DNA from 3 places in the Nocardiopsis sediminis genome. Region 2 is predicted to be linked to each of the others. Evidence: riboswitches for the same ligand, from Rfam matches in the RefSeq annotation. Region 2 holds a riboswitch; each other region holds the start of a gene.
The links. Region 2 has a riboswitch for S-adenosylmethionine ahead of ACFOVU_RS13605 (TIGR04028 family ABC transporter substrate-binding protein). Riboswitches for the same ligand answer to the same signal wherever they lie in the genome.

Region 1 (7,354 bases), on a different contig from region 2:
GGCCTTGGACAGGCCGCTGGTGGCCCACCCGTTGCTCACGTAGACCTCGCCGTCTTGGACGGCGGCGATGTCCTGCCAGCCGGGGCGGCCCAGCAGGTCGTCGCCGAGGTCGTCGAAGCGGCCGGAGCCGGTCGGCTCCGCGGCCGGGTCGAACTCGTGGATGATCAGGGCGGGGTCGCGCTCGGCCACGGCGGCGGGGTCGACCGTCGTCTCCGACTGCACGTCGCCGCCGGTCTCGACGTCGCCGAAGACGTTCTCGCCGCCGGCCGCGGTGATGATCTGGTCGAAGCCGGAACCGGGCAGCACGGTCAGGTAGGGCTGGACGGTCTCCCAGTACACGGGGACGGGCTCGGTGCCCTCGACCCGCTCGTCGATCACGCCGAAGATCTCGTCGTAGAACCCGGCGACCTCGGCGGCCTGGTCCGGGCGGTCGAAGACCTCGCCGAGGAGGTCCATCGTCTCGTGGAAGACGTCGAAGTCCCAGGCGGTGGCCACGACCACCGGGATCCCGAAGGACTCCAGCTGGGCGGCGGCCTCCTCCCAGGCTCCGTTGCGGGGGAGGATGAACACGTCGGGGTCGAGCTCGGCGACCGCCTCGAAGTTGATCTCCGACAGGTCCTCGCTGACGACCTCGTCCTCGCCGAACCCCATGTAGGGGAGGCGTTCGGCGGAGACCTTGTCGACGCCCACGATCGTGTCGCCCGCGCCGATCGCGCGCACGAACTCGTTGCCGTAGCTGTTGAGGACCACCGCGCGCTCGACCGGGCCCTCGATGGTGACCTCGCGGTCGGCGTCGTCGACCACGGTGATGGACTCGGCGGCGGCGCCGTCGGATTCGGGGACGACCTCGCCGCAGCCCGCGATGAGGGTCGCGAGCACGCCCGCGGCGGCGAGGGCGGTGAATGGTCGGGTGCGGCGGCGTATCTGTGGCATGGGGTGCCTCTTCCGGGTGTGGTGCGGGGTGGGACGACCGGCGCGGGGGCAGGGGGCGCGGCGGGGTCGGGCCGGGTCAGGCCGGGCCGGCGGCGGGCTCGGTGCCCGGCCGGAACGGTTCGCCGAGGGTGAGCATCAGCCGGTTCGCCCAGGCGAAGAACGCGACCGACCCCACCAGGTCCACCAGTTCGACGTCGGTGATCCCGTGCGATCGCAGGTCGGCCAGGTGCGCTTCGGTGGCCGACGCCGGGGTGGTCGACAGCGCCGCGGCGAAGGCGACGACGGCGGACCAGCGGGCGTCCTGGCCGTCCCACAGCGGGGACAGGTCCAGCGCCTTCCAGTCGTGGTCGCGGGGGAGCGAGGCGTCCAGCACGCGCTGGACGTCGGCGGTCCGCTTGGACATCTGCGACGCCTTGCGCGAGTGGACCGATGCGCAGTACACGCAGTCGTTGACCTTGCTGGCGGCGGCCGCGGCGAGCTCGCGCTCGGCGCGCGGGAGGCCGTCGCGGGTGTAGAAGACGGCGTAGTCCACCGCGGTGCGCGCCCGCAGCAGGGCGGGTGCGCGCGACAGCAGCCGGAAGTAGGCGTCGTTGGTCTTGCCGGCGAACGCCTCCTTCTGCTCGTCGGTGAGGTCGCCGGGCTCCACGGGCGGGACCCACGGGGTCCACGACAGCAGCTCCTGGGTGTAGGCGACCGGGCGCTCGGCGCCGTTGGCCGCCGTGGTGGCGGTGCTCTTGGTCCGGCCGCGCGCCGGCGTCGGGCGCTCCAGCGGGGCGTCCGTGGCCTGGGCGGCGCCGTCGACCAGGCGCAGGCCGTGCACGAGCCGCACCAGGAACGCGGTGAACGCGGCGACCTGGGAGATCACGATGATCTCGTCGGGGGTCCAGCCCGCTGCCGCGAGCCGGTCGGTGTCCTCGCGCCGCACCAGGGCGGGGGAGGTGGTCAGCAGGTCGACGTGCTCGGCCGCGGCCCGCAGCGCGGGGTCGGCCGGCGGTTCGTCGGCGTAGAGGGCGGGGTCGGCGCCGAGGCCGGCGTGGTGGGCGACGATGTCGGCCGCTCCGTGCCGGCGGGCCGCGAGGGCGGCGAGGCCCCGGCGCACCGGGGCTGCCACGGGGCCCGCAACGGTGAACAGGGCGTCATAGGCCGCCTGGACCTCGCGGGGGAACTCGGGCTTGGCGTTGCGGGCCGCCTCGACGGCTGTGCTGAGGCGGGCCAGGCCGCCCACGGTGTCGGGGGCGGCGGCGTCGCCCGCCGCGGCATCGGTGCTGTGCGCGCTGCTCACTGTCTCCGCTCTCTCATCGTGCCGGAGGCGGGAGGGAGGGCAGGAGCCGGGCGGGGGCTGCGGACCGGACGGTCCGGGGTGCCCCGATCGTGCACGCATGCCGCGTTCCCGCAGCCGGGTCGTAACTCCGGAGGCACCCCGCCGTGCAGGAGGTTGCCGGCCAGCAAGCCGGATCTTCGCGCTGGCACTCTTGACCTGCGACGAACGTAAACGATCTCGCCAAACGCGCACAAGCCGGTTGAAGGTGACAAATGCGACACATTTGGTAGGAATTGCGACCGTTGACCGGTTCCAGGGGTGTGGGAGCGCGTCCAGCCGCCGGCCGACGCCGCCTTGGGCGGCGCAGTCACCGCGGTCCGCGGCGTCCGCCGACCGCAGCGGGAACGCCTTCGCAGGGCGGTCCCGGCCGCCCCTCAGCCGCCGGTTCCGACCTGGGTGGGGCTCGCGGTGCCCAGTTCCGTGTGCAGGTCGCCCAGGAGCGCGCGCAGAAGGCGGTCGAGTGCGTCCCGGTCGCCGGGGGCGAGCCCGGCCACCAGCTCGGATTCGCGGCCGAGGACCCGGTCCACCAGGCGCTCGACGGTGTCGTGCCCGGCCGGGGTGAGGGTGACGTCGACCGCGCGCGAGCCGTCGCCGCGCGGGCTGCGCTCGACCAGGCCGTCGCGCTCGGCGCGCGTGATGCGCTGGGAGATCGCCCCGGGGGTCACCATGGTGCGCTCGGCGAGGTCGCGGGTGGTCAGCCGGTAGGGCGGCCCGCTCCGCCGCAGGACGCTGAGCAGGTCCAGGGTGGCGGGGTCGGCCCCCGCTGCGGCGAGGACGCGTCTTCGCTCCTCGCCCAGGAGCTTGGCGGCGTGCCAGATCCGGGTGACGATCCCGATGCTCGTGACGGGGGTCTCCGGGCGTTCGCGCAGCCACGCCAGGGAGATGGCGTCGATCGGGTCGTCGGGGTCCAGGCGGTCGTTCGGCATGCAAGGCCTACGTTCAGATCTAAATGATATATTTCGTTTAGGTCTGAACCCTACCTTGAGGAGGGGCCAAATGGCACGAACCGTCATCGTCACCGGAGGCGGAACGGGAATCGGCCGGGCCATCACCGCGGCGTTCGCACGATCCGGCGACTCCGTCATCATCACCGGCCGCCGTCGCGGCCCGATCGAGGCCGCGGCAAAGGAGGAGGGCGGCAGCGTCAGCGCCGCCGTCTGCGACGGCACCGACCCCGAGCAGGTCGGCGCGTTCGCCGATGACCTCCCCGGCCGGGTCGACGTCCTGGTCAACTGCGCCGGCGGCAACACCGACTTCGACCGGGAGCCGGCGCGCGACCTCGCGACCCTCGCGGGGAACTGGCGCGCCAACATGGACGCCAACCTGCTCACCGCCGTGCTCATGACCGAGGCCGTGCGCGACCGGCTCGCCGACGGCGGGTCCGTGATCAGCATCGGCTCCATCGCCGCCGACAAGGGCTCCGGCCCCTACGGCGTGGCCAAGGCGGCCCTCGCATCCTGGAACGTCTACGAATCCGGCCGGCTCGGGCCGCGCGGGGTCACCGCGAACGTGGTCGCGCCCGGCCTCATCGACGACACCGAGTTCTTCCGCGGCAGCCTGTCCGAGGAGCGCCGCAAACAGCTCATCGCCATGACCCGGACCGGCCGCGTCGGGACCCCCGATGAAGTGGCGGAGACCGTCCACTTCCTCGCCTCCGGCTCCGCCCGCCAGATCACCGCCCAGGTCCTCGCGGTCAACGGCGGCGCCCACCCCACCCGCTGAACGCCCCTCGATCCTCTGCGCCCTCCGGCCCGGCGCGCGCCCGCGCCGGGCCGGTCACGAGGCCAGCCACCCGGGGGCGGCGCGGGCCCACGCGATGGTGCGGGCGATCCCCTCGTCGAGGGGTGTCTCGGCGCGCCAGCCCAGGATGCGCAGCGCCTTGGCGGTGTCGGGCACGCGCCGGTCGATGTCCTGGTAGCCGTCGCCCAGGGCCGTCGCGGTCACCAGGGTCCGCGGCGGGTGGTCCGCGCCGGCGAGGCGGGTGACCAGGCCGACGGCCTCGGCCATCGTGGTCTCGCGGTGGCCCCCGATGTTGAAGCACTCACCGGCCGCCCCGGGCTCGGCCGCCACGCGCAGTGTGCCCTCGACGGCGTCGTCGATGAACGTGAAGCAGCGGGTCTGGTGCCCGCTGTCGTAGACCTCCGCCGGCAGCCCGTTGAGCACCCGGTGGATGCTGCGGCTGACCACATAGGCCGGCCGCTGCCGCGGCCCGTAGACGTTGAAGTAGCGGACGACGGATGCGCGCAGCCCGTGGCCGCGGGCCAGGGCGAAGGCCATGTGCTCGGCCAGGGCCTTGCTGGAGGAGTAGGTCCAGCGCTCGGCCGAGGTGGGGCCCACGACGCGGTCGTCGTCCTCCGCCCACGGCACGGCGGGGTTCTTGCCGTAGACCTCGCTGGTGCTGGCCATGATCACCCGGGCGCCGGTGTCCAGGGCCCGCCGCAGGACGTTGCGGGTCCCCAGGATGTTGACGTCGAGGACGTCGAGCGGCCGGCTCAGGTAGCGGTCCACCCCCACCACGGCCGACATGTGGAAGACGGTGTCGACATCGGGCGTGATCACCCGGGCCACGGCGGCCTCGTCGGTGATGTCCCCCTTGACATAGGCGACCGCCCCACTGTTCAGCGCCTCCGGGGGCGGCGGCGCCACGTCGAAGACCACGACCTCGGCGCCCTCGCGGGCGAGGCGTTCGGCGAGGTGGCCCCCGATGAACCCGGAGCCGCCCGTGACAACGGCCCTGCGGATCGAACCCACCGCCCTCACCGCCCGACGCCGCGGTAGGTGAAGCCCAGCTCGCGCAGGCGGGCGATGGTCTCGGGCGGGTAGTATGCGCGCCCGTCGTAGACCAGGCAGGGGTCGGCCACCCGCTCCTTGAGGGCGGCGAAGTCCAGCCGCCGGAAGGGGGTGTGCCCGGCGAGCACCGCGACGCAGTCGGCGCCCGCGACGGCGTCCGTCCACGCGGTCTCGGCGGGCAGGCCGAACACCGAGCGGATCTCGGCGGGGTCGGCCAGCGGGTCGAAGACGCGCACCCGCGCCCCGGCGGCGCGCAGCCGCTCCACCACGCCGGCGGCCGGGGTCGCGCGCAGGTCGCCGGTGTCGTTCTTGAACGCCGCCCCCAGCACGGCGACCACCGCCCCGCTCGGCTCCCTGCCGAGCTTGATGAGCTGGTCGGTGATGGTCCGGGCGGCGTACTCCGGCATTTCGTCGTTGACGCGCCGGGCGGTCTCGACCGTCTGCAGCCGCGCGCCGCGGTCGCGCGCCGAGCGCGCGGCCATCCACGGGTCCTTGGTGAGGCAGGCCCCGCCGACGCCCACGCTGGGCAGCAGGATGTTGACGTTGCCGTTGCCCTTGGGCAGCGAGTTGGCCCCCGCGATGACGTCGAGGACGTCCACGCCGTAGCCGTCGCACAGGCGGGCGAGGTCGTTGGCCATGGCGATGTTGTGGTCGATCCACCAGTTGTCGGCCAGCTTGACGAGCTCGGCGATCTCGGGGACCGGGTACACGCGGGTGGGCACCTGGAGCGCCCCCTGCCAGAACGCGTCGGCCGCCTCCGCGCTCGCCGGGCCGCACCCGCCGATGACGATGGGCAGCTGCCGGATCTGGGCGAGGGCGGTGCCCTCGGAGAGGCGCTCGGGGCAGAACGCCAGGTGGAAGTCGGTCCCGTGGCGGCCGCCGCCGGATTCCAGCATCGGCAGCACCGCGTTGCGGGTGTAGCCGGGCGGAACGGTGCTCTTGACGATCACGAGCTGGCCGGAGCGCAGCAGGGGCGCGAGCGACCGGCAGACGGCCTCCAGCGGGCCGGGCACCAGGCCGCCCGCGTCGTCGACCGGGGTGTCGACCGTGATGAGGACGACGTCGGCCGACGCCGCGGCCGCGTACCCGGTGGCGAAGGCGAGCCGGTCCGACCCGTGCAGCCGGGTGACCGCCTCGGCCAGGCCGGGTTCGGGAACGGGGCACTCCCCGCGGGCGAACGCCTCGACCGTCGCGGCGTCGCGGTCGATTCCGGTCACCCGCATCCCGAGGTCCGCCAGGGTCACGCCGATACAGGAGCCGATGTATCCGAAGCCGATGACCGCGACCCGCGGCACGGAGTCATCGCGGGGAAAGGGCATGCGAACTCCATTGTTCCGGCGATGGGGACAGAATCACCGCCACTGTTGCACGCGGGCCGTTTTCAGGACAGCCCCTATACGCCCCTGCCGCCCCCAGAATGCGGGGGCCGTGGGAAATGCCGGCGGGCACCGGGAGCGCGTCCATGAGAAGGGACGATGATAGGGGCCGCAGGAGTGTGGGCGGATAGGGGTTGCGCGCACGGAAAAAACCGCGCTTAGCTCACGGTGGATCGGTGGTTCGGGAATCACCCGGGCGGGTGCGAAAACGCAGCAGGAATCGAAGGGGAATTGCCTCGTGGCGATAACGGTGTGGGACTATACCGCCGAATACGCGGCGGAGCGCGCGGACATCCTCGCGGCGGTCGACGAGGTCTTCAGCTCGGGGCGGCTCGTCCTCGGGCCGAGCGCGACGCGGTTCGAGAGCGCGTTCGCCGCGCGCCACGGGGCGGTCCACTGCGTCGGCCTGGACAACGGCACCAACGCGGTCAAGCTGGGGCTGGAAGCGCTGGGCGTCGGTCGCGGCGACGAGGTCATCACCGTCTCCAACACCGCCGCCGCCACCGTGCTCGCCATCGACGCGGTGGGGGCCACACCGGTGTTCGTCGACGTCCACGCGGACACCTGCCTCATGGACACCGGAGCGGTGGAGGCCGCGGTCACCCCGCGCACGCGCTGCCTGCTGCCCGTGCACCTGTACGGCCAGTGCGTGGAGATGGCCCCGCTCGAACGGATCGCGCGCCGCCACGGCCTCGCCGTCCTGGAGGACTGCGCCCAGGCGCACGGCGCCCGCCACCGCGGACGCACAGCGGGCGGGATGGGCGACGCCGCCGCGTTCTCCTTCTACCCGACCAAGGTGCTGGGCGCCTACGGCGACGGCGGCGCCGCGCTCACCTCGCGCGACGACATCGCGCACACCCTGCGCCGGCTACGCCACTACGGGATGGAGGAGGACCGCAACCACGTCGTGCGCACCCCCGGCCACAACAGCCGG
Region 2 (7,354 bases):
AACTCGCCCCCGGCTCCACCTCCTACGCCCACACGCTCTACGCACAGGCCGCCGACGTCGCGGCGTCGCTGCGGCCGGGCACCAACCTGCTGGAGGTGATCCTCTCCGACGGCTGGTACCGCGGCCGGACCGGCCCCTGGCGCACCCCCGCCACCTGGGGCACGACGACCGCGGCCCGCCTCGAACTCCACCTTCGCTACACCGACGGGACCGCGGAGACCATCCGCACCGGCTCGGACTGGACCTTCCGGACCGGCGACATCACCCGGGCCGACCTCATGGACGGCCAGACCACCGACCGCACCGCAGCGCCCACCGGCGAGCGCCCGGTCCGCATCGACGCCGTCATCGCACCGCCCATCGGCTGGTCACCGGCGCCGCCGGTCCGCCGCATCGAGCAGATCGCCCCCCGCTCGGTGACCCGCCTGCCCGGCGGCGCCCACATCGCCGACTTCGGGCAGAACGCCAGCGGGTGGATCACCCTGCGCGACCCGGGCCCGGCCGGCACCCGCACCGTGATCGACCACGGCGAGCACCTCGACACCGACGGCGACCTGACCACCACCCACCTCGACAGCATGCGGCCCGGCGAACCGCCCTTCCGCTTCGTCCAGCGCGACGAGGTGATCGCGTCAGGCGAGCCCGGGGAGGTGTTCGAGCCGCGCCACACCGTCCACGGGTTCCGCTACGCCCGCCTCACCCGGGGCGGGGCGCCGCTCGACCCCTCGGCCCTCACCATGCAGGTCGTCCACACCGACCTGCGCCGGACCGCGACCTTCGCGTGCAGCGACCCCGACCTGGACCGCCTCCACGCGGCGGCCGACTGGAGCTTCCGCGGCAACGCGGTCGACGTCCCCACCGACTGCCCGACCCGCGAACGGGCCGGCTGGACCGGCGACTACCAGGTCTTCGCCCCCACCGCCGCCCGGCTCTACGACGTCGCCGGCTTCAGCCGCAAGTGGCTGCGCTCGGTCCGCGACGACCAGCTCGACGACGGCCGCATCGCCAACATCGCACCCGACCCGGCACGGCGGAAGGTCCACCGCGACGATCCGCTGGCCGACGGGATCACCGGCTCCGCCGGCTGGGGCGACGCCATCGTGCTCGTGCCTTGGGTGATGTACGAGACCTACGGCGACCACGCGGTCCTCGCCGAGAACTGGGACGCCATGGTGCGCTGGGTGGAATGGGCGCTGACGACCGCGCGCACCGCCCGCCACCCCTCGCGGATCGAGCGCTCGGCGCAGCCGCTGCCGCACGAGGAGTTCATCTGGGACGGCTCCTTCCACTGGGGGGAGTGGCTGGAGCCCAAGAAGCGCGCGGCCGACGGCTCCCTCATCGACCCGATCCAGGCCGACCCCCGCGCCTGGTACCTGGCCGACAAGGGCGAGGTCGGCACCGCCTACCTCTTCCGCTCCGTGCAGACCCTCGCCGCGATCGCCGGCGTCCTGGGCCGCTCCGGCGACGCCGGGCGCTACAGCGCGATCGCCGAGCAGGTGCGGGCGGCGTGGCGAAGCGAGTTCTGCGACCCGCAGGGGCGCATCACCCCCGACACGCAGGCCGCCCACGTGCGCGCCCTCGCCTTCGGCCTGGTGCCGACCCACCTGCGGGCGCGCGCCGCCGACCGCCTGGTGGCGCTCATCGCCGAGGCCGGCGGGCACCTGGGCACCGGGTTCCTCTCCACCGCCGACCTGCTGCCCGTGCTCGCCGACACCGGCCACGCCGACACCGCCTACGCGCTGCTGCACCAGCGGACCTCCCCGTCCTGGCTCGGCATGCTCGACCGCGGCGCGACCACCATCTGGGAGGACTGGGACGGCGTCGACGCCGATGGAACCGCCACCGCGTCGCTCAACCACTACAGCAAGGGGGCGGTCGTGGGCTTCCTGCACACCCACACCCTCGGGCTGCGGCAGGCACCGGGGTCGGTGGCGTGGGAGTCCTTCACCGTCGCCCCGGCCGTGGACCCCTCGCTCACCTGGGCGCGCGGCACGTTCGAGAGCCCCCAGGGCACCATCACCGTCGGCTGGCGCATCGAGGACGGCGACCTCGCGATCACCGTCGACGTGCCCCCGGGGTCGGCGGCGGAGGTCCGCTTCCCCGACGGCACGACCCTCCGAGGCGGACCCGGCTCCCTCTCGGACCGCCGCCCCCTGCCCGGATGAGCCGGCCCCGGCGTCTCGAACCGCTCGCCGCCCGATCCGTCGACGCCGTCAGCGGCCGGGGGCCGCCGTCGACCCCCGCAGGATGAACTCGGTGCCGACCCGCCGGGGCTCCGGGGCACCGGCCTGCCCTGCCTCCCCGGCGTCCTCGGCGGTGGTGGCGATCAGCCGGTGCACCGCCTCCTCGCCCGCGAGGTCGAGCGGGGTCCGGATCGTCGTCATCGGCGGGGAGGTGAAGTCCGACCCGAAGATGTCGTCGAAGCCCACGATGCTCAGGTCGCCGGGGATGTCCATGCCGGCGCCGCGGTAGGCGTCGAGCAGGCCGATGGCCATCAGGTCGTTGTAGGTCACCACCGCGGTGACCCCCGACGCCCGGACCCGGCGCAGCGCCGCGCGGCCGCCGTCGCGGGTCGGGTCGTTGGGGCCGATCTCCACGATCGCCATCCCGCGCTCGGGCGCCTCGTCCAGCAGCGTGTTCCAGCGGAGCTCGTTCATCCACGACACGCCGGGCCCCGACAGGAAGGCGATGGACCGGTGGCCCAGCGACGCCAAGTGGTCCAGGGCGTCGCGGATGCCGGGCACGACATCGGGCACGATCCCCGGAACCGCCCCCACCCGCCGGTTGACGGTGATGAGCGGCTTGCGGTCGGCCAGCGCCTCGATGTGGTCGTCGTCCATCCGGGAGGAGACCAGGACCAGCCCGTCGACGGACAGCAGGAGCCGCTCGGCCGTCTGCGCCTCCAGCTCGACGGACTCCTGCGACTCGGCGAGGACCAGCGTGTAGCCCGCGGCCGCGGCGATGCGCTCGGCGCCGCGCACGAGGGTGAAGTAGACCGGGTTGGTGATGTCGGAGAGGATCAGCCCGATGGTGCTGGTCCGCCCGGTGGGCAGCGCCCGCGCCATGGGGTTGAGGCGGTAGTTGAGCTCGGCGGCCGCCTCGCGGATCCGCTGCTCGGTCTTGGCGTTGATCCGCCCCGGCTTGTTGAGCGCCCGCGACACCGTCGAGGGGCTCACCCCGAGATGCCGGGCGATGTCGTAGATGGTGGCGTGTGGCTTCCGGTTGCCGTTCGAGCGTCGCGCCGCGCTGTGGTGCTCCTCGGGGGCCACGGTTCTCCTCGTCAAGGTCGGTGTCCCCTCATGGTGGCATACGGCCTTCCCCGGAGGGCCCGCTCCGGAGCCGGGGCTCCGGCGCGGGTGGCAAACGATTGTCGGTTTCAGGGTCACCCGATGGGCCGCCGCGCGCTGTGTCCGCGGGGCCACCTGCGCCCCTTCGCTCATCGCCGGCGGCGAACGCGGCGCCGTCATCGGCCTCGACGGCGCCGTGAACCGGCTCCGGATACGTCCCGCCGGAACGTGACACCGAGCCGAAAACCTATTTTTCCTACCCATATGGTATGTTTTCTGCTCGTGGTCCAGAGTTCCGCTGTCCGGCTCGGCGGGCGGAACAGCAACCCTCGTGCGGCGGTGGGGTGCTCCCGAGCGCGACCAGGCGCCCGCCGGCCCGCCCGACGGACGCAAGCGCCCCCCGTACCCTGCCTCGCCCCCGCGAACGGTCGCCCGCGCCGGCCCTCCCCCTGAGAGGAAGAACGTGTCCCACTCCACCACGTCGGTCCGCGCCCTGGCCCTGGTGGCCGCGTTCGCCGTCCTGGCGCTCACCGGCTGCGGTCAGGACTCCTCCGCCGGCGCAGACGGCGAGCCCGTCACCGGCGGCAGCCTGGTCTACCTCGAACACCAGGCCCACGACAGCCTGTATCCGCCTTCGGCCGGCTTCTACCCCAACGGCGGACTCGTCAACAACATCACCGACCGGCTCGTCCACCAGGACCCCGAGACCCTGGAGCTGGAGCCCTGGCTGGCCACCGACTGGGAGGTCAACGACGACGCCACCGAATACACCTTCACCCTGCGCGACGACGTCACCTTCTCCGACGGCTCACCCCTGACCGCCGAGGTCGTCGCCGCGAACTTCGACCTCTACGGGCTGGGCGACCAGGACCGCGCCCTCATCGTCTCCGAGGCGATCAACAACTACGAGCGCAGCGAGGTCGTCGACGACACCACCGTGCGCTTCCACTTCAAGGAGCCCTCGCCCGGCTTCCTCCAGGCCACCTCCACCATCAACTCCGGCATCCTCTCCGCAGAGACCCTCGAACGGGCCTTCGAGGACTTCGGCCCCGGCAACTCCACCGAGATCATCGGCACCGGCCCCTTCGTCATCACCGAAGAGGAGGTCGGCACCGAGCTCACCCTCACCGCCCGAGAGGACTACGCCTGGGCCCCGCCCGGCAGTGACAACCAGGGCCGCGCCCACCTCGACGAGATCCTCATCAGCGTCACCCCCGAGGACAGCGTCCGCGTGGGCTCCCTCACCTCCGGGCAGGCCGACGTCGTCCGCTACGTCGAGGCCCAGGACGAGGAGCAGGTCGAAGAGGCCGGGTTCAGCGTCCACGCGCCCCAGACCAACGGGGTCAACAACAGCCTGGGGCTGCGCTTCGGCAACGAGATCCTCTCCGACATCCGGGTCCGCCAGGCGCTCATCGCCGGCATCGACCGCCAGGAGGTCGTCGACACCGTCTACACCGACCGCTACCCGGTGGCCACCTCCATCCTCAGCAGCACCGCCCTGGGCTACACCGACCAGTCGCAGCACCTGGAGCACGACCCCGAACGCGCCGCCGACCTGCTGGAGGAGGCCGGGTGGACCCCCGGCCCCGACGGGATCCGCGAAAAGGACGGCACCCCGCTGACCCTCGTCGTCAACGAGGCCGCACCCCAGCCCCGCTCATTCGAGGCGCTCACCCTCATCAGCCAGCAGCTCGCCGGGATCGGCGTGGACCTCCAGATCCTCACCGCCGACGCGGGGACCTACGCCGAAGCAATCAACGACCCCGACCAGGTGCAGATCTACCACTCCATGGTGGGGCGCGCCGACCTCGACGTCATCAAGAGCCAGTTCCACTCGCAGAACCGCAACACCCTCCTCAACCGCGACCCCGGCGACGACTCCATCGAGGACCCGGAACTGGAGGAACTCCTCGAAGAGGTGGCCTCCACCCCCGACCCCGGCGAACGCGACGCCGCCTCCGCCGCCGTCCAGGAGTACCTGGCCGAACAGGCCTACGTCATCCCCCTGTTCGAAGAGCCCCAGGTCTACGGCAGCGCACCCTACGTGCACGGCCTCGCCTTCGAGTCGGTGGGCCGGCCCGCCTTCCACGAGGCGTGGCTGGCGGACTGACCCCGCGCCCGCCCCGGCCCCGGTCTCCGGGGCGGGCCCCGCCACCCGCCACCACACACATCCGAAGAGGTCGGATTGAACCACGCTCTACGGCGGTCCGGGCAGGCCCTCGTGGTCCTGCTCGCCGCGTTCACCGCCGCCTTCATCCTGCTCCAGGCCATGCCCGGCGACGCCGTCATGATCAAGTTCGAGAACCCCGAACTGGGGCTGTCCCCCGAGCAGATCGCCGCCCTGCGCGCTGCCTACGGCGTCGACGCCCCGCTGTACCAGCAGTACCTGCACACCCTGCTCGGGTTCCTGAGCGGCGACTTCGGCCACTCCGTGCAGACCGGCACCCCCGTGCGGCTGCTGCTGGCCGAAGCGCTGCCCCACACCCTGCTGCTCGCCGTCCTCGGCTTCGCCGCCGCCGCCCTGCTCGCCGCGGCCATCGCGTTCCTGTCCACCTACCCGCGCCTGGCCTGGATCCGCGGCTCGCTACGTGCCGTGCCGTCCCTGTTCGTCTCGGTGCCGGTGTTCTGGCTGGGCATCGTCCTCGTCCAGGTGTTCTCCTTCCAGCTGGGCCTGGTCGCGGTCGTGCGCCCCGGCCCGGTGGAGGGGTTGATCCTGCCGGTGCTCACCCTCGCCGTGCCCATCGCCGCACCCCTGGCCCAGATCCTCACCCGCAGCATCGACGACGTGCACACCCGCCCCTTCGTCACCGTGGTGCGCGCCCGCGGCGCGAGCCGCTCCCGCGTGCTGTGGCGCAACGTCGCCAAGAACGCCCTGCCGCCCACCCTCACCATGGCCGGGGTGCTGTTCGGCGAACTCGTCGGCGGCGCCGTGGTCACCGAGACCGTCTTCGGCCGGGCCGGGATCGGCCGCCTCACCGAACAGGCCGTCGCCCAGCAGGACGTCGCGGTCCTCCAAGCGGTCGTCCTGCTCGCCGCCACCGTGTTCGTCCTCATCAACCTGATCGTCGACCTGCTCTACCCGGTACTGGACCCACGTCTGAGGAACAAGGCGGGCGCCACCGCATGAACCACCCCACCCCCTCCGCACCCCACCGGACCCCGCTGCCGCTGTGGCGGCGCCTGCGCCGCTGGGAACCCGCCACCGTGCTCGCGATCGCCGTCATCGCGGTCGCGGTCGCCTGGGCGCTGGCCCCGGGCCTGTTCACCTCCGCCGGCCCCACCACCGGCGTGGCCGCCGACGCCCTGCACCCGCCCGGCGCCCACTACTGGTTCGGCACCGACGCCACCGGCCGCGACGTGTTCACCCGCGTTGTGCACGGCTCGGTCCACTCGCTGTCGGGCGCCCTGGTCGCCGTCACCGTCGGCCTGGTCCTGGGCACCCTCATCGGCGCCACCGCCGGGGCCGTCGGCGGCATCGTCGACGACGTCCTCATGCGCATCGTGGACGTGCTCCTGGCCGTCCCCGCCCTGCTGCTGTCGCTCAGCGTCGTCATCGTCCTGGGCTTCGGCACCACCCAGATCGCCGTCGCCGTCGGCGTCGCCGGGGTCGCCGCCTTCGCCCGCCTGGCCCGATCCGAGGTGATCCGGGTCCGCCGCACCGACTACGTCGAGGCCGCCTTCGTCTCCGGCGGCCGCCTGCCCGCCGTTCTGGTGCGCCACGTCCTGCCCAACTCGATGACCTCCGTGGCGGCCCTGGCGGCCCTGCAATTCGGCACCGCCATCCTCGCCATCTCCACCCTGGGGTTCCTCGGCTACGGCGCGCCCCCGCCCACCCCCGAATGGGGGCTGATGATCGCCGAGGGACGCGACTACGTCGCCACCTCCTGGTGGCTGACGACCCTGCCCGGCCTCGTCGTGGTCGCGGTCGTCCTCGCCGCCAACCGCATCAGCGCCGCGATCGCACGACGGGGGACACCATGACCCGCACCGCACACCCCACCGCCGCCGACATCGCCGCGCCCGACCCCGGCACGCCCGTGCTGGCGGTCGAGGACCTGTCCGTCGCC
Region 3 (7,354 bases), on a different contig from region 2:
CGGGGTTTCGGCCGCCCGTGGGCCGCCGCGGGCACGAGCAAGGGCGGCCCCGCAGGGGACCGCCCTTGTCGTCGCAGGTGCTGCTGTCCGCGTACCCGGACCTCTGAAGACCTCGGAAGGGAGGGCTTAGAAGTCCATGCCGCCCATGCCGGCGTCGGGGGCGGCCGGGGCGGCCTTCTCCGGCTTCTCGGCGATGACGGCCTCGGTGGTCAGGAACAGAGCGGCGATGGAGGCCGCGTTCTGGAGCGCGGAGCGGGTGACCTTGGTCGGGTCGATGACGCCGTCCTTGAACAGGTCGGTGTACTCACCGGTGGCGGCGTTGAGGCCGACACCCGGGTCCAGGCTCTTCACCTTCTCCGCGACGACGCCGCCCTCAAGGCCGGCGTTGATCGCGATCTGCTTCAGCGGCTCCTCGATGGCGCGGCGCACGATGTCGGCGCCGATGGCCTCGTCGCCCTGGAGCTCGAGCTTCTCGAACGCCGGGACGCCGGCCTGGAGCAGCGCGACACCGCCGCCGGGCAGGATGCCCTCCTCGACCGCGGCCTTGGCGTTGCGGACGGCGTCCTCGATGCGGTGCTTGCGCTCCTTGAGCTCCACCTCGGTGGCGGCACCGGCCTTGATGACCGCGACACCGCCGGCCAGGCGCGCCAGGCGCTCCTGGAGCTTCTCGCGGTCGTAGTCGGAGTCGGTGCGCTCGATCTCGTTGCGGATCTCGTTGACCCGGCCGGAGATGGCGGTGGCGTCGCCGGCGCCGTCGACGATGGTGGTCTCGTCCTTGGTGACGACGACCTTGCGGGCGCGGCCGAGCATGTCGAGCTCGGTGTTCTCGAGCTTGAGGCCGACCTCTTCGGTGATGACCTGGCCGCCGGTCAGCACGGCGATGTCGCCGAGCTGCGCCTTGCGGCGGTCGCCGAAGCCCGGGGCCTTGACGGCGACGGACTTGAAGGTGCCGCGGATCTTGTTGAGGACGAGGGTCTGGAGCGCGCCGCCCTCGAGGTCCTCGGCGATCAGGACCAGCGGGCGGCCGGCCTGAAGGACCTTCTCGACAACGGGCAGGAGCTCGTTGTTGTTGGAGATCTTGGAGTTGACGATGAGGATGTAGGGGTCCTCGAGGACCGTCTCCATGCGCTCGAGGTCGGTGGCGAAGTAGGGCGAGATGTAGCCCTTGTCGAAGCGCATGCCCTCGGCGAGTTCGAGCTCCAGACCGAAGGTCTGGCCCTCCTCGACCGTGATGACGCCTTCCTTGCCGACCTTGTCCATCGCCTCGGCGATGGCGTCGCCGATCTGGGTGTCGCTGGCGGAGATGGAGGCGGTGGAGGCGATCTGCTCCTTGGTCTCCACGTCCTTGGAGATGTTGGCCAGCTCGTCGCTGATACGGGCGACGGCGGCCTCGATGCCGCGCTTCAGGCCGACGGGGTTGGCGCCCGCGGCGACGTTGCGCAGGCCCTCGCGCACCAGGGCCTGGGCGAGGACGGTGGCGGTGGTGGTGCCGTCACCGGCGACGTCGTCGGTCTTCTTGGCGACCTCCTTGACGAGCTCGGCCCCGATCTTCTCCCACGGGTCCTCGAGCTCGATCTCCTTGGCGATGGAGACACCGTCGTTGGTGATCGTGGGGGCGCCCCACTTCTTCTCCAGCACGACGTTGCGGCCCTTGGGGCCGAGGGTCACCTTGACGGCGTCGGCGAGCTGGTTCATGCCGCGCTCAAGGCCGCGCCGGGCTTCCTCGTCGAACGCGATCAGTTTGGCTGCCATAGACTTCTTGTCCTCCCGAGACCGGGCTGGTACGCGTGGGAACGAGCCGATGCCCGCGACGGACGGCCCCGGCTCGCCCCGGCAACCCGTCTGCCGGAGGCCGCGGCCTCATCGTCTCGATCCGGAATTAGCACTCCTCATCTCAGAGTGCTAAGAGTCCCATTTTTAGCACTCTCGATGGTCGAGTGCAAACGACCTGCGCTCGAATTCGCCGAGCGATCACCCGCAGGTCAACCCGGCCCTCAACGCCGAAACCCGCACCCGCCGGAACGGGGCCGGGGGATGCGGGCGGGGGGTGTTCGGCGGCGGCGCTGCGGGCGCCGTGCGGGGCTCAGCCGCCGGCGACCGCGGGGATGATCGAGACCTCGGTGCCGTCGGCGACCGCGGTGGCCAGGCCGTCGGCGAAGCGGACGTCCTCGTCGCCGACGTAGACGTTGACGAAGCGGCGGATCTTGCCGCTGTCGTCGAGGATCCGCGCCCGGATACCGGGGTGGTCGGCCTCAAGGTGGTCGAGCACGTCCTGAAGGGTGGCCCCTTCGGCGGTGACCTCGGCCGCGTCCTTGGTGTAGGTGCGCAGGATGGTGGGGACGCGAACGCTGACGCTCATGGCGTGTGAACTCCTTGTCTTCAGGGATCGGCGCCGGCCCGGGCAGGTCCGCGGGCCGGGACTGCGGCGGCCGGGTGGGCCGCCGGTGGCGGCGTCAGAGCAGCCCGGCGTCCTTGAACGCCTTCAGGGACGGCTTGATGGTGGCGGTCACCCCGGCCTCGACCGCGTTGAGCGTCTTGAGGCCGTCGCCGGTGTTGAGCACGACGGTCTCGGCGGCGGGGTCGAGGGCGCCCTCGGCGAGCAGCTTGCGCAGCACGCCGGTGGTCACCCCGCCCGCGGTCTCGGCGAAAACGCCCTCGGTGCGCGCCAGCAGGCCGATGGAGTCGACCACCTCGGCGTCGCTGACGTGGGCGACCGCGCCGCCGGTGCGCCGGCAGATGTCGAGCACGTAGGGGCCGTCGGCCGGGTTGCCGATGGCCAGCGACTTGGCGATGGTGTCGGGCTTGACCGGCTGGATGACGTCGTGGCCCTGCTCCCAGGCGCGGGCGACCGGCGAGCAGCCGGTGGCCTGGGCGCCGAAGATCTTGTAGGGGCGGTCCTCGACCAGGCCCAGCTTGATCAGCTCCTGGAAGCCCTTGTCGATCTTGGTGAGCTGGGAGCCCGAGGCGATCGGGATGATGATCTGCTCCGGCAGCCGCCAGCCGAGCTGCTCGGCGATCTCGTAGGCCAGCGTCTTGGAGCCCTCGCCGTAGTAGGGCCGGAGGTTGACGTTGACGAACCCCCAGTCCTCGCCGGCGGGGTCGCCGATCAGTTCCGAGCAGAACCGGTTGACGTCGTCGTAGTTGCCGTCGATGGCGACCACGCGGCCGCCGTAGACGGCCGCCATGATGACCTTGCCCTCTTCGAGCCCGGCCGGGATGAACACGCACGAGCCGAAGCCGGCGCGCGCCGCGGCGGCGCCGACCGCCCCGGCGAGGTTGCCGGTGGAGGAGCAGGACAGGGTGCGGAACCCGAAGGTGCGGGCGGCTTCGACGGCGATGGCCACCACGCGGTCCTTGAAGGAGTGGGTGGGGTTGCCGGAGTCGTCCTTGACGTGCAGTGTGCGCATGCCCAGCTCGGCGGCGAGGCGGTCGGCGCGGACCAGGCGGGTGAGGCCCGGGTTCATGTTGGGCAGCTCGGCGACGTTGGCGGGTACCGGCAGCAGCCCGGCGTAGCGCCAGATGCTGGCGGGCCCGGCGGCGATGGAGGCGTGGCTGACCTCGCCGAACTCGTAGGCGACCTCAAGGGGGCCGAAACAGAACTCACACGCGAAGCGCGGGCCGAGCTCGTAGCGCTCGCCGCATTCGCGGCAGGAAAGGGCCACTGCGGGGCCGAAAGGGCGGGCGGTGGTGGCACCAGGGCCGGTGGCGGTCATCGCCATGCGAGGCGTCTCCCCTCATCTTCCCTGTGAGCCGATCTGGCTCCAGGACGGAGTTGGCACCTGCCCCGGCCGCCCCGCAATTTCCGCGGAATCGCACGCCGAGATGGTTGCCGGGGCTTCGCAGGGCCGTTCCCTCCACCCCTCTGGATGAGCAATATGAAGTTGTCGGTGATCCACTCGGGATACGTTCGCCACTGTAACCGACCGCCCCTCGGCTCTGCCATCCGGGGTGACCGGGATGACAGCGGGTCGGCGGCGGCGAGCGGGGGCGTGGCCAGGGCCGCCGCGCGGGCCTCGCTCGGGCCCGGAGCCTGTGTGCGGCAGGGGGTGCGTGCCCGCGCTTCCGCTTCCGTATCCGGGCGGACACGCCCCGAGAGGGACGGACATCTCGGCAGGTTTGGGTTCCTCTGTGACGGGCGAGACCTATGACACCTTCCCGTACACCCACCCGCCCCTCCGCCGGGCGGGGGCCGGGTGGTCAAATGGGAATCCGGCCCGGATGTCATGCGAGAGGTGGACGATCAGGTGGACAAGGCACAGATCCTCGTCGCTTCCAACAGGGGACCGGTGTCCTTTTCGATCGATGACGACGGTGCGCTCCGCCACCGGCGCGGAGGCGGCGGGCTCGTGTCCGGCCTCAGCTCGGCCGCCGCCCAGGCCGACACGCTGTGGGTGTGCGCCGCCCTGTCCGACGCCGACCGCCAGGCGGCGTCGCGCGCCCCCGAGGGCCGGCTCGACCGGGCCGGGTTCGACGTCGGCGGCACCAGCGTGCGGATGCTCGACATCCCCCCGGCGACCTTCGCCAACGCCTACACCTCGGTGGCCAACTCCACGCTGTGGTTCGTCCACCACATGCTCTACGACACCCCCAACAAGCCCGGCTTCGGGGCCGAATTCCGCGCCGAGTGGGCCGACTACCGCGCCTACAACACCGCGTTCGCCGAGGGCCTGCTCACCGGCTCCGCCGACAACGCCCGGGTCGCCGTGCAGGACTACCACCTGGCCCTGGTGCCCCGGATGCTCCGCGGCCGCCGCCCCGACCTGCGCATCTCGCACTTCTCCCACACCCCGTGGGCGCCGCCGGAGTATTTCCGGATGCTGCCCACCGACATCGCGCGCGAGCTCCTCGAGGGCATGCTCGGCGCCGACCGCCTGGGCTTCCTCAGCCGGCGCTGGGCCGACGCCTTCCTGCGCTGCTGCGAGACGTTCCTGCGCGCCGATGTCGACTGGGACAAGCGCACCGTCGAGTACGGCAGCCGGGTGATCGGCGTGGCCGTGTACCCGCTGGGCGCCGACGCCGAGGGGCTGCGCGAGCGGGCCGCGGCCGACGACGTCGCCGAGCGCCGCGCGGCGCTGCGCGAGCGGGTCGGCGACCGCCGGCTCATCGTCCGGGTCGACCGCACCGAGCTGTCCAAGAACATCGTGCGCGGCCTCGAGGCCTACCGGGAGATGCTCCGCGACCACCCCGAGTGGCACGGCCGCGTCACCCACCTCGCGTTCGCCTACCCCAGCCGGGGCGACGTCCCCGAGTACCGCGAGTACACCGAATCGGTGCTCCGGGTCGCCAAGGAGATCAACGAGGAGTTCGGCACCGACTCCTGGACCCCGCTGATCCTCGAGGTCAACGACGACTACCCGCGTTCGCTGGCCGCCTACCGGCTGGCCGACGTGCTGCTGGTGAACCCGATCCGCGACGGCATGAACCTGGTCGCCAAGGAGGGGCCGGTGCTCTCCGACGACGGCTGCGCACTGGTGCTGTCGACCGAGGCGGGCGCCGCCGACGAGCTCGGCGCCCACGCCCTGCTGGTCAACCCCTACGACGTCAGCGAGACGGCGCGCGCGCTCCACACCGCGCTGGAGATGCCCGCCGAAGAGCGCCGCGAGCGCAGCGCCCACCTGGCCGAGCAGGCCACCGCGGTGTCGCCGCAGCGCTGGTTCGGCGACCAGCTGCGCGCGCTCGGCTGACGGCCGCCGATGGTCGTGCCCGCGGCGGCTCCGGCGGTCGCCGCGCGGCGGTGTCCCGGTGCGCCCGGACTCCGTGAGCGGGGTGTCAGGAGCGCGACATGATCTCGTCGATGACCGGTGACTTCGCGTCGGCGTAGTCCTGGAGGCTCTCCCACCGCCGCTCGGCGAGCCCGCGCTTGGTGCTGGCGTAGAGCTCGTGGTCGCCGGGGTGGGTGCGCAGGTGGTCGCGGAAGCGCAGCATGCGGTCGGCCTCGCCCGAGCCGGCCCCGAGCACGTGCAGGTCGATGTTGACGTCGGGGCCCTTGAAGAGCCTGCGGCCGTCGCCGCCGGGGTCGCGGTCGACCAGCGTGTACCCGGCGCCGGCCAGGGGCGGCAGGTAGGCGTCCTCGTCGGCGGGGTCGGCGACCAGCAGCAGCAGGTCCACGCACGGGGTGGCGGTGAGCCCGGGTACCGAGGTGGAGCCGACGTGCTGGAGGTCGAGCACGGAGTCGCCGAGGGCCTGGCGGATGCGCCCGGCTTCACGGTGGAAGAGGTAGGGCCATTTGACGTCGTAGTCGGCGACGGGGACGCGGCCGTCGACCAGCCGCCGGCCGGCCGGCGGCGCATCGGCGGGGTTCCGGCCGCGCAGGGGCAGGGGGTCACTGGGGGACATATTGGACAAGCTTTTCGCCCCGGGGGCGCTCCGTCAAGCCCTGACCCACCCGCGGGTTCCCCTGCTGACCGGGGGCGATACCGACCGCGCGGTATGCCGGCCGCGATCGGGAGGCGGGCGTCAGCGCTTGCGCCGCGACCCGCCGCGGCGGCGCCGTCCGCGGGCGGTGGCGGCCTGCGCGCGGCCGGAGTCCGCGCCGGCGGTCTCCGTGGCCGCGGCGGTGCTCCGCGAGGGCAGGCCGTAGGGGTTGGCGGTCGAGCGGCGCACCAGGACGGTCGCCACCGCGGCCAGCAGCAGCGCCAGCACGGCGGCGCCCGTCCACAGCGCCCACGGCGGGAGGAAGGGGTCCTCGGCCGCGGCGGCGAGGTCCTCGTCGTAGAGGGGGACGTCCTCGGCCGCCGTGCCGGCGGCGTCGAGCGCACCGGGCACGTCGAGCAGCCCGGCGCCGTACCCGGGGCCACCGCCGCCGGCGGGCGCGGCCGCGCCCTCGACCAGCGCGTCGGCCACCTGGCCGGGCAGCAGCTGGGGGTGCTCGGCGCGGATGAGCGCCGCGGCCCCGGCCACGAACGCGGCGGCGGGGACGGTGCCGTCGGCGGTGGTGTAGCCCTCGCCCGCATCGAGCGTCTCGACGGCCGCGCCCGGTGCGGCGAGCGTCACGGAGTCGCCGCCCGGGGAGTCAGCGGTGAGCGCCCCGTCCTCGCCGAAGGCGCCGACGGTCAGCACGGGGCCGGGGCCGGAATCGTCGCCGGTCCCGGCATCGGCGGTGGTACCGGCCGCGCCGGTGGCGCCCGGGCCGGCGGGGACGACCACCAGCACCCCCCGGTGGGCGACGGTGTCGATCGCCTCCTGCACGCCGGGGTCGGACACGGCGCCCTCCGCGGCGCTTTCGGGGAGGGCGAGGATCTGCGCGCCCTCGGCCGCCGCGTAGCGGATGCCGTCGGCGAGCGCGGCGGCGGTGTCGACCGACCCGGCGCCGGTGCCGCCGTCGCCGGGCTCGACGCGCACCGACAGGATGTCG

Region 1: linked by a shared signal. The riboswitch ahead of ACFOVU_RS02390 (peroxidase-related enzyme) and the one ahead of ACFOVU_RS13605 (TIGR04028 family ABC transporter substrate-binding protein) in region 2 are both predicted to bind S-adenosylmethionine.
Region 3: linked by a shared signal. The riboswitch ahead of thrC (threonine synthase) and the one ahead of ACFOVU_RS13605 (TIGR04028 family ABC transporter substrate-binding protein) in region 2 are both predicted to bind S-adenosylmethionine.

What each region holds. Positions count from the first base shown of each region.
Region 1 is NZ_JBHSBH010000003.1:222,901-230,254, forward strand. Features, by position in the region: gene ACFOVU_RS02385 (ABC transporter substrate-binding protein) at 1-933, opposite strand, end outside; gene ACFOVU_RS02390 (peroxidase-related enzyme) at 1,010-2,215, opposite strand; SAM riboswitch class IV at 2,304-2,411, opposite strand; gene ACFOVU_RS02395 (MarR family winged helix-turn-helix transcriptional regulator) at 2,629-3,180, opposite strand; gene ACFOVU_RS02400 (SDR family NAD(P)-dependent oxidoreductase) at 3,251-3,976, shown strand; gene ACFOVU_RS02405 (NAD-dependent epimerase/dehydratase family protein) at 4,031-5,005, opposite strand; gene ACFOVU_RS02410 (nucleotide sugar dehydrogenase) at 5,011-6,363, opposite strand; gene ACFOVU_RS02415 (DegT/DnrJ/EryC1/StrS family aminotransferase) at 6,659-7,354, shown strand, end outside.
Region 2 is NZ_JBHSBH010000008.1:401,737-409,090, forward strand. Features, by position in the region: gene ACFOVU_RS13595 (alpha-L-rhamnosidase) at 1-2,165, shown strand, start outside; gene ACFOVU_RS13600 (LacI family DNA-binding transcriptional regulator) at 2,214-3,284, opposite strand; SAM riboswitch class IV at 3,572-3,689, shown strand; gene ACFOVU_RS13605 (TIGR04028 family ABC transporter substrate-binding protein) at 3,751-5,397, shown strand; gene ACFOVU_RS13610 (ABC transporter permease) at 5,473-6,414, shown strand; gene ACFOVU_RS13615 (ABC transporter permease) at 6,411-7,268, shown strand; gene ACFOVU_RS13620 (dipeptide ABC transporter ATP-binding protein) at 7,265-7,354, shown strand, end outside.
Region 3 is NZ_JBHSBH010000013.1:254,007-261,360, reverse strand. Features, by position in the region: gene groL (chaperonin GroEL) at 127-1,752, opposite strand; gene ACFOVU_RS21410 (ubiquitin-like small modifier protein 1) at 2,084-2,359, opposite strand; gene thrC (threonine synthase) at 2,454-3,719, opposite strand; SAM riboswitch class I at 3,732-3,873, opposite strand; gene ACFOVU_RS21400 (alpha,alpha-trehalose-phosphate synthase (UDP-forming)) at 4,245-5,684, shown strand; gene ACFOVU_RS21395 (GrpB family protein) at 5,770-6,336, opposite strand; gene ACFOVU_RS21390 (S8 family serine peptidase) at 6,457-7,354, opposite strand, start outside.